3 regions of the Sphingomonas sp. Sph1(2015) genome follow, and region 2 is predicted to be linked to each of the others. Evidence: riboswitches for the same ligand, from Rfam matches in the RefSeq annotation. Region 2 holds a riboswitch; each other region holds the start of a gene.

Region 1 (4,236 bases), on a different contig from region 2:
GTGGGACCTGGGGTGATTCCTGTGGGGGGGGGAACTGCTCCCCCCTCCGTTCGCGCTGAGCGAAGTCGAAGCGCACGCCCCGCTATCGCGGCTTGGCTGATGCATCCCCTTGGCCTTCGACTTCGCTCAGGCTGAACGGAGCGGGGGTAAACAGGCTTAACCCCAATCTCACCGCCCCAGCATCAACTCCGGCCGCACCACCCGGTCGAAGGTCGCCTCGTCGACCAGCCCCAGTTCCAGCCCGGCCTCCTTCAGCGTCTGCCCCTTCTGATGCGCGTGCTTCGCGATCCTGGCGGCGTTGTCGTACCCGATCTCGGGCGCCAGCGCCGTCACCAGCATCAGCGAGCGGTCGAGCAAATCGGTGATCCGGTCGCGATTGACCGTCATCCCCTCGACCGTGCGCTCGGCAAAGCTCTCCATGCCGACCGCCAGCAAATGGATCGAGCGCAGCACGTTCGCGCCGATCAGCGGCTTGAAGACGTTCAGCTCCAGATGGCCCTGCAGGCCGCCGACCGTGACTGCGGCATTGTTGCCGATGACCTGTGCGGCGACCATGGTCAGCATCTCGCACTGGGTCGGGTTGACCTTGCCCGGCATGATCGAGCTGCCCGGCTCGTTGGCAGGCAGTTCCAGCTCGCCCAGCCCCGAGCGCGGGCCGGAGCCCAGCAGGCGGATGTCGTTGGCGATCTTGGTCAGCGCCACCGCCAGCACGTTCAGCGTGCCATGCAGGTCGACCAGCCCGTCATTACTCGCCAGCGCCTCGAACTTGTTGGGCGCGGTCACGAAGTCGAGGCCGGTCGCCTCGGCGATCTCCGCCGCGATCGCCTCGGCAAAGCCGTTCGGCGCGTTCAGTCCGGTCCCGACCGCCGTGCCCCCCTGCGCCAGCGGCAGGATATTGCGGTGGAGCGTCCCCTCGATCCGGTCGCGGGCATTGGAGAGCTGTTGCACATAGCCCGAGAATTCCTGGCCCAGGGTCAGCGGCGTCGCGTCCTGCAAATGGGTGCGGCCGATCTTCACGATGGAGTCCCACTCCTTCGCCTTGGCCTCCAGCGCGGCGTGGAGCCGGTCGAGCGCGGGGAAAAGCTGCTTCGTCACGGCAATCGCGGCGGCGACATGCAGCGCGGTCGGGAAGGTGTCGTTGGACGACTGGCCGCGATTGACATCGTCATTGGGGTGGACCGGCGACTTGCCGCCGCGCTCACCCGCCAGCATCTCGTTGGCGCGGCCCGCGATCACCTCATTGGCGTTCATGTTGGACTGGGTGCCCGATCCGGTCTGCCAGATGACCAGCGGGAACTGGTCGTCATGCCGCCCGTCGATCACCTCCTGCGCCGCCGCCTCGATCGCATCGGCCTTGTCCGCCGCCAGGCCATGGCCGCGATTGATCCGCGCCGCCGCCTTCTTCACGATGGCCAGCGCATGGACGATGCCGATCGGCATCTGCTCGCGTGGCCCGAACGGGAAATTCTCCAGGCTGCGCTCGGTCTGTGCGCCCCAATAGGCGCTGGCGGGGACTTCGATCGGGCCGATCGAGTCGATTTCGGTGCGGGTGGTGGCGTTCTGGGTCATGCGACAGGGACTCACCGATGGGGTCAGGGGTTCCCCGTTACATAGTCGTCATGTCGTCGACAGAGGAGGGCAGAATGCTTGCCACCCGCCCCCCACCCGCCTATCGCCGCCCTCGCGACAGGTTCCTCGAAAGAGGATGAAAAGGGAATGGGGTGCGACACCCCGGCTGCCCCTGCAACTGTAAGCGGCGAGCCGCCCGCCACGACGCCATTGGGGTAATGCCCGAGAAGGCGGCGGACCGGCCCCGACCCGCGAGCCATGAGACCTGCCCGTCGCGGTCGTCCTTCGGCTGGTCAGGGTGTACCGGACGAAACGGGGCTTTCCCCTCGCGCGGCGACAGCGCCTTTGGAGACTTGCCCGATGTACAAGCCGATTTCATGCTGAAGCCCGCCGCGAACGGCCCCGCCGTGGTCGCCTGCAACACCTGCCGCCTGTCCGACGAGGTGCGCGAGAACGAAGACGGCCAGCGCGGCGGCGCGCTGCTGGTCGAGGCGCTGCGCCGGGTGCAGGCCTCCGACCCCGCCTATGCGGATGTCGCGGTCGAGGAGATGCCCTGCCTCTTCGCCTGCCAGTCCTTCTGTACCGTCCACTTACGCTGCCCCGGCAAGGTCGGATACGTCATGGGGAAGTTCACCCCCGATGACGACGCCGCGCGCGCCATATTGGACTATGCCCGCGCCTATGCCGACAGCGACTGGGGACAGGTGCCCTACAAGCAATGGCCGCAAGGGGTGAAAGGCCATTTCCTGACCCGCACGCCCCCCGAAGGATATGTCGTCGAATGAGCGACTTCCCCACCATCGCCGCGTTCGAGACCGCGCTCGCCACCCTGCCCCAGCCCGACGACCAGGCACGCGCCGCCGCGACCGCGCGGCAGGGGCAGTTGACCAAGCCGCCGGGCTCGCTGGGCCGCCTGGAGGACATCGCGATCTTCCTCGCCGGATGGCAGGGCGTCGAGCGGCCCCGGATCGAGCGCGGCCGTGCGGTCATCTTCGCAGGGAATCACGGCGTCACCGCGCGCGGCGTCAGCGCCTTTCCGGCTGAGGTGACGGTGCAGATGGTCGCCAATTTCGCCGCCGGGGGGGCCGCGATCAACGCACTGGCGGCGGCGGCGGGGCTGGAACTGGCCGTGGTGCCGCTCGACCTCGACCGACCGACCGCCGACTTCACCGCCGCGCCCGCCATGACCGAGGAGGAATGCCTGGCCGCGCTGTCCGCCGGTGCCGAGGCGGTGGGTGATGCCGACCTGCTCGTGCTGGGCGAGATGGGAATCGGCAACAGCACCGCCGCCGCCGCGCTGGCCGCCGCCAGTTTCGGGGGAGCACCCGCCTTGTGGGTCGGGCCGGGCACCGGCATCGATGCCGAGGGCGTTCAGCGCAAGGCCTGGGTGGTGGCCGAGGGACTCGCACTGCACCGGGAGCATCTGACCAGCGCCTTCGAGATCCTGCGCCGTCTGGGCGGGCGCGAGATCGCAGGCATGGCGGGCGCGGTGCTGGCCGCACGCCACAAGCGGATCCCGGTGGTGCTCGACGGCTTTATCGGCACCGCCGCCATCGCACCGCTGGCCCATGCCAATCCGGCGATCAGCGCGCATTGCCTGTCGGGCCATTGCTCGGCCGAGCCGGGCCATGTCCTGCTGCTCGCGCGGCTGGGACTCGAGCCGATCCTGTCGCTCGCCATGCGGCTGGGCGAGGCGAGCGGCGCGGCGGTGGCGGTGCAGGTCATCCGTGCAGCCATCGCGGCGCATGACGGCATGGCGACCTTTGCCGAGGCGGGCATCTCGGGCGCGTGACCGGCTTTCGTCTCCATCTGCTGCGTCACGGCGAGCCCGAACTGACGGGGCGGATGCTCGGGCGAACCGACAGCCCCGCCACGCCCGGGGGCATCGCAGCCTGTGTCGCGCGGGCGGGCGGGCTGGACGTCACCCGCCGCATAGCCTCCGACCTGTCGCGCGCGCGGGCCTGTGCCGAGGCAATCGGTCCGACCGAGATCGATCCGCGCTGGCGGGAGCTGGATTTCGGGGACTGGGACGGACTGGCGGCGGCCGAGATCGCCCCGAAGGCGCTGGCCCGCTTCTGGGACGATCCCGATACCGCGCCCCCGCCGGGTGGTGAGCGTTGGTCCAATCTGGTTGCCCGGGTGCGGGCGGCCATTGCCGACCTGCCGCCCGAGCCGACACTGGTCGTCACCCATGGCGGCGCGATCCGCGCGGCCCTGCATGTGCTGTGCGGGTTCGATCTGCGTGCGTGCTGGTCGTTCGCGCTGCCCTATGCGGCGCTGGTCACGCTGGAGGTGTGGGACGGTGCGCCCCGCAGCGCGCAGGTGACGGGGCTGGTGACGGCATGAAGGCGCTGATCGTCGCGCTGGGCTTCCTCACCCGACTGCCCATGCCGCGCGTCGAGGCGGACGAAGCGAATTTTGCGCAGGCCATCCGGCTCTACCCGGTTGCGGGGCTGGTCATCGGGGTGATCGTGGCCGGGGCGGGCTGGCTGGGCGCGCTGGTCGACCCGTGGACGGGCGCGCTGGCGGCACTGGTCGCCTGGGTCTGGGCGACGGGAGCGCTGCATCTGGACGGGCTGGCCGACCTGTCCGACGGGCTGGGCGCGGCGCATGGCGATCGGTCGCGGCTGCTGGCGGTGATGGCCGATCCGCATATCGGGAGTTTCG
Region 2 (4,236 bases):
TGGTGCTTGCGCTGCTGATCGGTGCCGGTGCCTCCGCCTTTGGTGCAACGGCGGCCAGCCGCCGTCGTCTGCGCTGAGTGCCCGCGGCGGGCCAGCGTATCAGGCCCGCCGCCCCCCCTTTTTTGGAAGAGGAGATCGTCATGACCAGGAAGATCGCTCTGGGTGCTACCCTGTTCGCCGTGCTGACCCTGTCGGCCTGCAACACCGTGAACGGCGCGGGCCGCGACCTGCGCTCGGCCGGTGCGGCCGTGTCCGACGCCTCGGGCCAGGACAAGCCGAAGAAGTAACGGGACCGGGCAGGGGCGTGAGTCCCTGCCAATCCTCCCCGGAACGGGGAGGGGGACCATGCGAAGCATGGTGGAGGGGGCGTGCCGCGAGGTGCGCCCTTTACCGCATCCCCCCTCCACCACCGCTGCGCGGCGGTCCCCCTCCCCGTACCGGGGAGGATTTTCTTTGCCCCTCCGGCGCCTCATCCGCCTCGACCAGTTCGACCACCTCGAACCGATACCCCACCCAACCCCGCTGCCGCACCGCCTGTGCCATGGCGGCATCGTTTGCCATCGCCGCCTTGCGCGACTTGGCGTGGCCCCAGAACACTTCGGTCTTGCCGCCGCCCAGATCGGCGACGATCCGCCAATAGTGGGTAAAGGGCTGCGATGTCGGGCCGATCGTCTTCACATAGCCATCGGGCATCGTCGCGATCAGATAACGGTTCCTGCGTGCCATGCCGCCGCCATAGCGCAAGGACGCCGCGACCTCATCCCGCTTGACGCCCGCTTCGACCTCGGCTTAGCGATACGACGCCGGAATGATCCGGCGATATGATCGCGCCGGTTCTCCCGACAAGGGAGATTAAAAGGGAACACGGTGAGGGGGCTTGGCTCCCCAAATCCGCGGCTGTCCCTGCAACTGTAAGCGGTGAGCGGTGATGCACGGATCGGCCTTTTCGGGCGATCCAGCCACTGGGGCAACCTGGGAAGGCGCATTCGTCCGCGATGACCCGTGAGCCAGGAGACCTGCCGGCGTCAGGTCGCTCATGCCCGGTCCAGGGGATGGTCGAGGCTAGGTCTGTTCCGACGAGCGACGCCATAAGTGGCGGAGGCGCATGGGTGGCCCTGTGGAATGCGGAAAACGGCGTGCCGCACGCTGGGCACCCGGCCGTTCGGCAACGATCGGAAGGCCTCGGCTTGTTCGCGACAAGGCGCTATGAGTAATAAAATGATATATCATAACAGATTCGGACAGGTTCCTCTGGTCCTGTGGGGTGGCGTGGCGCTTCTGCTGGGGGCGACCGAGGCAAGGGCGCAAAAGGCCGAGGAGCAGGGGGGCAATGCCACCGTGCTGGTGATCGGCACGCGGGGGAAACAGGCGCTCGACACGCCCAATGCCACCGGCAGTCGCCTGGGCCTGACACCGCTGGAGACGCCTGCGAGCATCGCTTCGCTCGATGGCGGGACGATCCGTGCGCGCGGCGACTTGTCGATCGTCGAGGCGGAGACGCGCGCGCCCGGCCTGTCTAGCGTCGCCGATCCGGGCAATGGCGGCACCGCGCTCGCCGCGCGGGGCTTTTCGGGGCAGGGATCGGTGCTGCAACTGGTCGATGGCGTGCGGCTGTTCCCGGCGGCGGGGACGATCACCTTTCCGACCGACCCCTGGATGGTCGAGCGGATCGACGTGCTGGGCGGTCCCGCCTCAGTCCTCTACGGGCAGGGCGCGCTGGGCGGCGCGGTGAATGTCGTGATGCGCGCGCCGACCGCCCAGACCCATGGCCAGGCCGAGATCGGCTATGGCGCACAGGATAGCTTTCGTGCCGCCGCCGGGCTGGGCGGGCCGCTGACCCCGACGCTCGGCTACCGTGTGGATGCCAGCTATCGCCGGTCGGACGGTTATGTCGACCGGGGCCGGTCGGAGAGTGTCGCGCTGTCGGGCACGCTGCGCTGGACGCCGACCTCGACGCTGGCGGTAACGGTTCGCGGCGATCATGGCGATCAGCGGCCCATGGCCTATTTCGGCACCCCGCTGATCGACGGGCGGCTCGATCTACGGGTGCGGGATCGCAACTATAATGTCGGCGATGGGCGGATGCGGTTCCGCGACGACCGCGCCTCGATCCGGGTGGACTGGATGCCGAGCGCCTCGGTCAGTCTGTCCAACATTGCCTATCTGCTGACCAGCGACCGTTTCTGGCGCAATCTGGAAAGCTATTGCTGGGTGGGTGCGAGTGGCGCGTGCGCGGACGGATCGACCGGCACGCCGGGGACGATCCGGCGGAGCAGCAATTACGGCATCCGTCATGACCTGACCCAATGGGGCGATCAGGCCAGCGCGACGTGGCGCACCGGGATCGCACCCGGCGTTGCCAATGCGCTGGTCGTCGGGGTGGATGCCAATCTGGTCCGCTTCACCCATGAGAACGACTTCGACTCGGTCGGACAGGTCGATGCGGTCGATCCCTTCGCCTTCGACCCCGGCCGTTTCCTGGATACGCAAGGGATCGCCCCGCGCTACCGCACCCGCACCACCGCGCTGGCGGTGTTTGCCGAGGACCGGGTGACGCTCGGCCCGAAATGGTCGGTGGTCGGCGGCGTGCGCTATGAGGTGGATAATGTCCGTCGCTGGACCGTCGCCACGCCCGACCGCTTCGTGCTGGAAAAGACCTTCCGCAACGCGACGTGGCGTGCGGGGCTGGTCTATCAGCCGGTGCCGACCCTGTCGTTCTATGCCCAATATGCCACCGGCGTCGATCCGCTGGGCACCCTGACCACCGTGTCGACCGGGCAGGTGCAGTTCAGCAATGCGCGCGGCCATCAGGTCGAGGCGGGGGCGAAATGGCTTTTCGCGAACGGCCACGGCACCGCGACGCTGGCGGCGTACCGCATCGTCAAGACGGGGCTGCTCGCCCAACGTACGCTGTCGAGCCCGGTCGAGCAGGTCGGCCAGCGCTCCTCCCAAGGCGTGGAGGCTGCGGTGACGTTCGATCTGCCGCAGGGCTTCGGGATCGATGCCAACGGCACGCTGCTGGATGCGCGGTTCGACGATTTCCGCTCCGGCGGCGTCGATTATACCGGCCGGACTCCGCCCAACGTGCCCGAGGCGCTGGCCAATCTCTGGCTGCGCTGGGATGCCTCGGCGAAGGTGCAGGCGCGCGCCGGGCTGCGTTATGTCGGGCGACGCTTCTCCGACAATGGAGAGGCATTCCGCATTCCCGGTTATGCGACGGTGGACACGAGCCTGTCCTATGCCCTGACGCCACATCTGGCGGTCGATGTGCGCGTCTATAACCTGTTCGACAAGGCCTATGCCGTCACCGCATACGGCGACCAGCAATGGATATTGGGCCGCCCGCGTGCGCTGGACATCGGCGTTCGTGCCGGGTTCTGATCGGCCTTGGGGGAAGGCGGCCCTGCGGCTTGCCTTCCTCACCCATCGCTGGGTCGGGATCGTCACCTGCCTGTTCTTCGCCATGTGGTTCGGAAGCGGGCTGGTGATGCTCTATGTTCCCTATCCCTCGCTCACACCGGCAGAGATTTGGCAGGGCGCGCAGCCGATCGACTGGGTACGCGTCGGGCAGCCTCCGATGGTGCCGGATGCCCGGCGGATCACGCTGGAAATGCGCGACGCGGCGCCGGTCTGGCGGATCGAGAGCCCTGACGGCGACACCCGCATCCTGTCGGCGGAGGGCGGCGCGGTCGCCCCTGTCGATGCGACGCTGGCCGCACGCGTCGCGACCCGCTTCGCCGGACCGGTTCGCCAGGTCGAGCGGATCGCCGACGATCAATGGACGGTGGCGGGCGGATTCGACCGGCATCGCCCCTTGTGGAAGGTTGCGCTGGCCGATGCGGCCGGGACCGAACTCTATATCTCCAGCCTGACCGGGCAGCCGGTGCAGCGGACGACGCGGGTGCAGCGCCTGTGGAACTGGCTGGGCTCGGTGCCGCACTGGATCTACCCGACCATCCTGCGTCGCGACCGCGAGGCTTGGCGGCAGGCGGTGATGTGGATCGCCGGACCCTGCATCGCGGTCGCGCTGACCGGCCTGTGGATCGGCATATGGCGGCTGCGCGCCGGGCGGCGGCGCTATCGGGGCGGGCGGATGACGCCCTATCGCGGCTGGATGCTGTGGCATCACGTCAGCGGGCTGGCAGGTGGCGTGATGCTGACCACCTGGATCGTCAGCGGCTGGCTGTCGGTCGATCCGGGCCACGCCTTTGCCGGGGGTGAGGCGCCTGCGGCGGT
Region 3 (4,236 bases), on a different contig from region 2:
CCTCGCTGAAACGCCGTGTTACATTGCTGATGGGGGCGCTGGTCGTCATCAATATCGCCGTCTGGGGCTGGGCGCTGAGCGTCTTTGCGGGCAACAGCCTGATGCTGGGGACGGCTTTGCTCGCCTATAGCCTGGGCCTGCGCCATGCGGTCGATGCCGATCACATCGCCGCGATCGACAATGTGACCCGCAAGCTGATGCAGGACGGCCAGCGGCCCATCGCGGTCGGCCTGTGGTTCGCGATCGGCCATTCCGCCATCGTGCTGATCGCGGCGACCACGGTCGCGCTGGCGGCGAGCACCCTGTCCGACTTCGAGGCGTTCGGGCAGAGCGGCGGGACGATCGCCACCATCGTCTCGGCCAGCTTCCTGTTCGCCATCGCGATCATGAACCTGATCATCCTGCGCGATGTCTGGACCCGCTTCCGCCGCGTCGCGCGCGGCGAGCCGATGGCCGAGGCGGATGCGGATATGCTGTTTTCGGGGCAGGGACCTTTGTCCCGCCTGTTCCGGCCGCTGTTCCGGCTGATCCGGCGCAGCTGGCACATGGCGCCGCTGGGCTTCCTGTTCGGGCTGGGCTTCGACACCGCGACCGAGGTCGCGATATTGGGGCTGTCGGGGTCGCACGCGGCGGACGGCGTGTCGCTGGCGACGATCCTGGTGTTCCCCGTCCTGTTCGCGGTCGGCATGGCGCTGATCGACACCGCCGATGGGCTGGTGATGCTGGGTGCCTATGAATGGGCGTTCATGCACCCGCTGCGCAAGCTCTACTACAACATGACGATCACCTTGGTCTCCGCGCTGGTCGCGCTGGTGATCGGCGGTATCCAGGCGACCGCGTTGCTGGCCGAGCGGTTCGGCTGGACGGCGGGGCCGTTCCGTTATGCGGCGGCGCTGTCCGAGCATTTCAACGTGCTGGGCTTTGCCATTGTCGGGTTGTTCGTGGTCTGCTGGGGCGCGAGTTTCCTCCTCTATCGCTGGCGCGGGTTCGCCGCGATGGAGGCGCGAATTGCAAAGCCCGGCGCGGCGGGATAAATGCCGCATATCGGGGGCGAAAGCGCCCGAAGATCGCGCCGGTGCCCGCAAGGGCTTCAAACGGGAATGGGGTGCAAATCCCCGGCTGTCCCTGCAACTGTAAGCGGCGAGCGAGCGATGCTGGTGCTCCCATGAGGGCACGGCCACTGGAGTGATCCGGGAAGGCGCATCCCTTTGCTTTGACCCGTGAGCCAGGAGACCTGCCGGCGTCATGGTCGCTCTTGCCTGGACCCAGGGGGTGGTCGGGGCACGGTTCTCCGTCGGGGAGCGACGAAGCCATGCGGCCGGGGCCGCATCGGTCGCCGATCAGCGGGGCGGACGCAACTTCGCGCCCGTCCGTCACCGCTCCGGCGATCCGCCCCGTCTCGCTTTCGCTCGTCCGGCGCGTTGGAGAAATATCATGCGTGACCTGTCCAAGGTCCCCGTCACCATCGTCACCGGCTTTCTGGGCGCGGGCAAGACCACGCTCATCAGCCACCTGATCCGCAACGCCGGGGGGCGTCGCCTGGCGGTGGTCGTCAATGAGTTCGGCACGCTGGGCGTCGATGGCGATATCCTGCAATCCTGCGCCATCCCCGACTGCCCGGCGGAGAATATCGTCGAGCTGGCCAATGGCTGCATCTGCTGCACGGTCGCCGACGACTTCATCCCCACGGTCGAAAAGCTGCTGGCGATGGAGCCGCGCCCCGATCACATCCTGATCGAGACGTCGGGGCTCGCGCTGCCCAAGCCGCTGCTGAAGGCGTTCGACTGGCCCGCCATCCGCTCGCGCATCACCGTCGACGGCGTGGTGGCGCTGGCCGATGCGGAGGCCGTCGCGGCGGGTCGCTTCGCCCCCGATCTCGACGCGGTCGAGGCCCAGCGCGCCGCCGATCCCAGCCTCGACCATGAAACGCCACTGTCGGAGGTGTTCGAGGACCAGCTGGCCTGCGCCGATATCGTCCTGCTGACCAAGGCGGACCTCGCCGGGCCGGAAGGCGTCGCCAAGGCGCGCGCCATCATCGCCACCGAGGCCCCGCGCCCGCTCCCCATGGTCGAGGCGGTCGACGGCATCGTCTCGGCCGAGATCGTGCTGGGTCTGGAGGCCGCCGCCGAGGACGACATCGCCGCGCGCCCCTCGCACCATGACGGCGCGGACGATCACGAGCATGACGATTTCGACAGCATCTCGGTGATGCTGGGCGAGGTGGACAGCCCCGAGACGATCGCCGCCCGGATCGTGACGCTGGCCGAGCAGCAGGATATCCTGCGCGTGAAGGGTTATGCCGCCGTCGCGGGCAAGCCGATGCGGCTGCTCGTCCAGGCGGTCGGTCGCCGGGTGCGCACTAGCTACGACCGTCCCTGGGGCGCGGGCGAGCCGCGCGGCACCCAGCTGGTCGTCATTGCCGAGCATGACCGGATCGACCGGCCTGCGATCGAGGCCGTACTGAAGGGCTAAGACCAGTGCATCTCGTCTTTCGCGAGAGCCATGGGCTGGAGGAACAGGCGGTTCCGCAGGATCTGGGGCAGCGCCCCGGTGACGTGGTCGTGCTGTCCTTCTCCGACAGCGACCTGAGCGCCTTTGCGGCGGGCTGGCGGGCGGGGGGATTCCCCTGGTCGCTGCGGCTCGCCAATCTGGCGGCGTTGGTCCACCCGCTGTCGGTCGACACCTATGTCGAGCAGACCCTGGTTCACGCAAAGGCGATCCTGATCCGGCTGATCGGCGGGGCGGGGTACTGGGAATACGGTCTGCGCGAGGTCGAGCGGCTGGCGCGCGAGCGGGGAATCGCGCTTGTCGTACTGGCGGCGGACGGGCGCGAGGATCGTCGGTTGATGGCGGCGTCCACCGTCGACGAGGCGGTGGTGCGGCGGTTGGGGGCGCTGTGCGACGCGGGTGGGGCCGATGCGGTGGCGATGGCTTTGGGCGAAATCGCGGCGTTGCCGTCTGTGGCTCTTGCCCCTCCCCAACCCCTCCCCCTGCCGGGAGAGGGGCTTTTCAAGCCAGCGCTTACCACAAGCACGCCCCTCCCGCAGGCGAGTTGTGGGTCGGCCATGCCCCCGGCATGGCCTGAACAATGCGGGGCATTGTTCACCCACAACTGGGATGGGGGAGGGCCCTCTCCCCAAGTGGCACTCGTCGGAGGCTGGTCCCCGGCGGGTCCGTCGTGCCCCGCCGCCGCCCTGTTGATCGCAACCCGCCCCCGCATCCTGATAACCTTCTACCGCGCCTATCTCGCCGCCGCCGACCTGGAGCCGATCGCCGCCCTCCACGCCGCGCTGAGCGAACGCGGCTTCGACCCCATCGCCCTGTTCGTCCCCTCGCTGAAAGCCGAGGGTGCAGGCCCGTGGATTGCGCGCTGGGTCGCGGCCCTCGCCCCCGCCGCGATCGTCAACGCCACCGCCTTCTCCGCACGCGGGGAGGACGACACCACCCCGCTCGACGGCGCGGGCGTGCCGGTGTTTCAGGTCGCGCTCGCCACCAGCGATCGCGAGGGCTGGGCGGGGTCGGCGCGCGGCCTGTCGCCCGCCGACTTGGCCATGCATGTCGTCCTGCCCGAGATCGACGGCCGCCTGTTCGCGGGCGTGGTCAGCTTCAAGCAACCGGGGACACGCGATCCCGATTTCGACATCGCCCTGCGCCTGCACCGCGCCGAACCCGCCCGCATCGCGGCGGTGGCGGACAAGGTGGCAGGCTGGGCAAGGCTGGCGGCGACCCCGGTGGCCGAGCGGCGGCTGGCGATCCTGCTGTCCACCTATCCGGGCAAGAACTGGCAGGCGGCGCATGCGGTCGGGCTGGACGGCTTCGCCTCGACGGCGGCGATCCTCGGCGATCTGGGCGAGGCCGGTTATGATGTGGCGTGTCCGTCCGACTTGCCCCAGACGCTGCTTGAGAATCGCGTGACTTGGCCCGTCGCGGCCTATGGCGAGGCGCTCGCCACCTTGCCAGAACCCTTGCGCGCCGACCTGCTGGAAAGCTGGGGCGCGGTCGAGGACGACCCGCTGGTCGAGGGTGACGCGTTCCATTTCCCTGCGCTGACGCTCGGCAAGGCGATCGTCGCGCTCCAGCCCGAACGCGGGCGGCGGGACGGGCGGGCCGAGGAGTATCACGACCTCTCGCGCTGCCCGCGCCATTCCTATGTCGCCTTCTATCTCTGGCTCCGCGCGCAGGGGATCGACGCGCTGGTCCATGTCGGCGCGCATGGCACGCTGGAGTGGCTGCCCG

The links. A riboswitch is a leader RNA that binds a small molecule or an ion and turns the genes downstream of it on or off. The one in region 2 is predicted to bind cobalamin.
Region 1: another riboswitch for cobalamin. It lies ahead of BSZ14_RS18080 (DUF1636 domain-containing protein); the one in region 2 lies ahead of BSZ14_RS06175 (TonB-dependent receptor).
Region 3: another riboswitch for cobalamin. It lies ahead of cobW (cobalamin biosynthesis protein CobW); the one in region 2 lies ahead of BSZ14_RS06175 (TonB-dependent receptor).

Annotation. Positions count from the first base shown of each region.
Region 1 covers NZ_MQUI01000077.1:5,101-9,336, reverse strand. The annotation lists gene fumC (class II fumarate hydratase) at 169-1,569, opposite strand; cobalamin riboswitch at 1,672-1,856, shown strand; gene BSZ14_RS18080 (DUF1636 domain-containing protein) at 1,947-2,354, shown strand; gene cobT (nicotinate-nucleotide--dimethylbenzimidazole phosphoribosyltransferase) at 2,351-3,361, shown strand; gene BSZ14_RS18070 (histidine phosphatase family protein) at 3,358-3,915, shown strand; gene cobS (adenosylcobinamide-GDP ribazoletransferase) at 3,912-4,236, shown strand, end outside.
Region 2 covers NZ_MQUI01000010.1:11,521-15,756, forward strand. The annotation lists gene BSZ14_RS06160 (hypothetical protein) at 1-77, shown strand, start outside; gene BSZ14_RS06165 (entericidin A/B family lipoprotein) at 141-287, shown strand; gene BSZ14_RS06170 (hypothetical protein) at 388-726, opposite strand; cobalamin riboswitch at 815-1,038, shown strand; gene BSZ14_RS06175 (TonB-dependent receptor) at 1,270-3,381, shown strand; gene BSZ14_RS06180 (hypothetical protein) at 3,368-4,236, shown strand, end outside.
Region 3 covers NZ_MQUI01000056.1:6,076-10,311, forward strand. The annotation lists gene BSZ14_RS16515 (HoxN/HupN/NixA family nickel/cobalt transporter) at 1-1,034, shown strand, start outside; cobalamin riboswitch at 1,057-1,256, shown strand; gene cobW (cobalamin biosynthesis protein CobW) at 1,435-2,472, shown strand; gene cobN (cobaltochelatase subunit CobN) at 2,478-4,236, shown strand, end outside.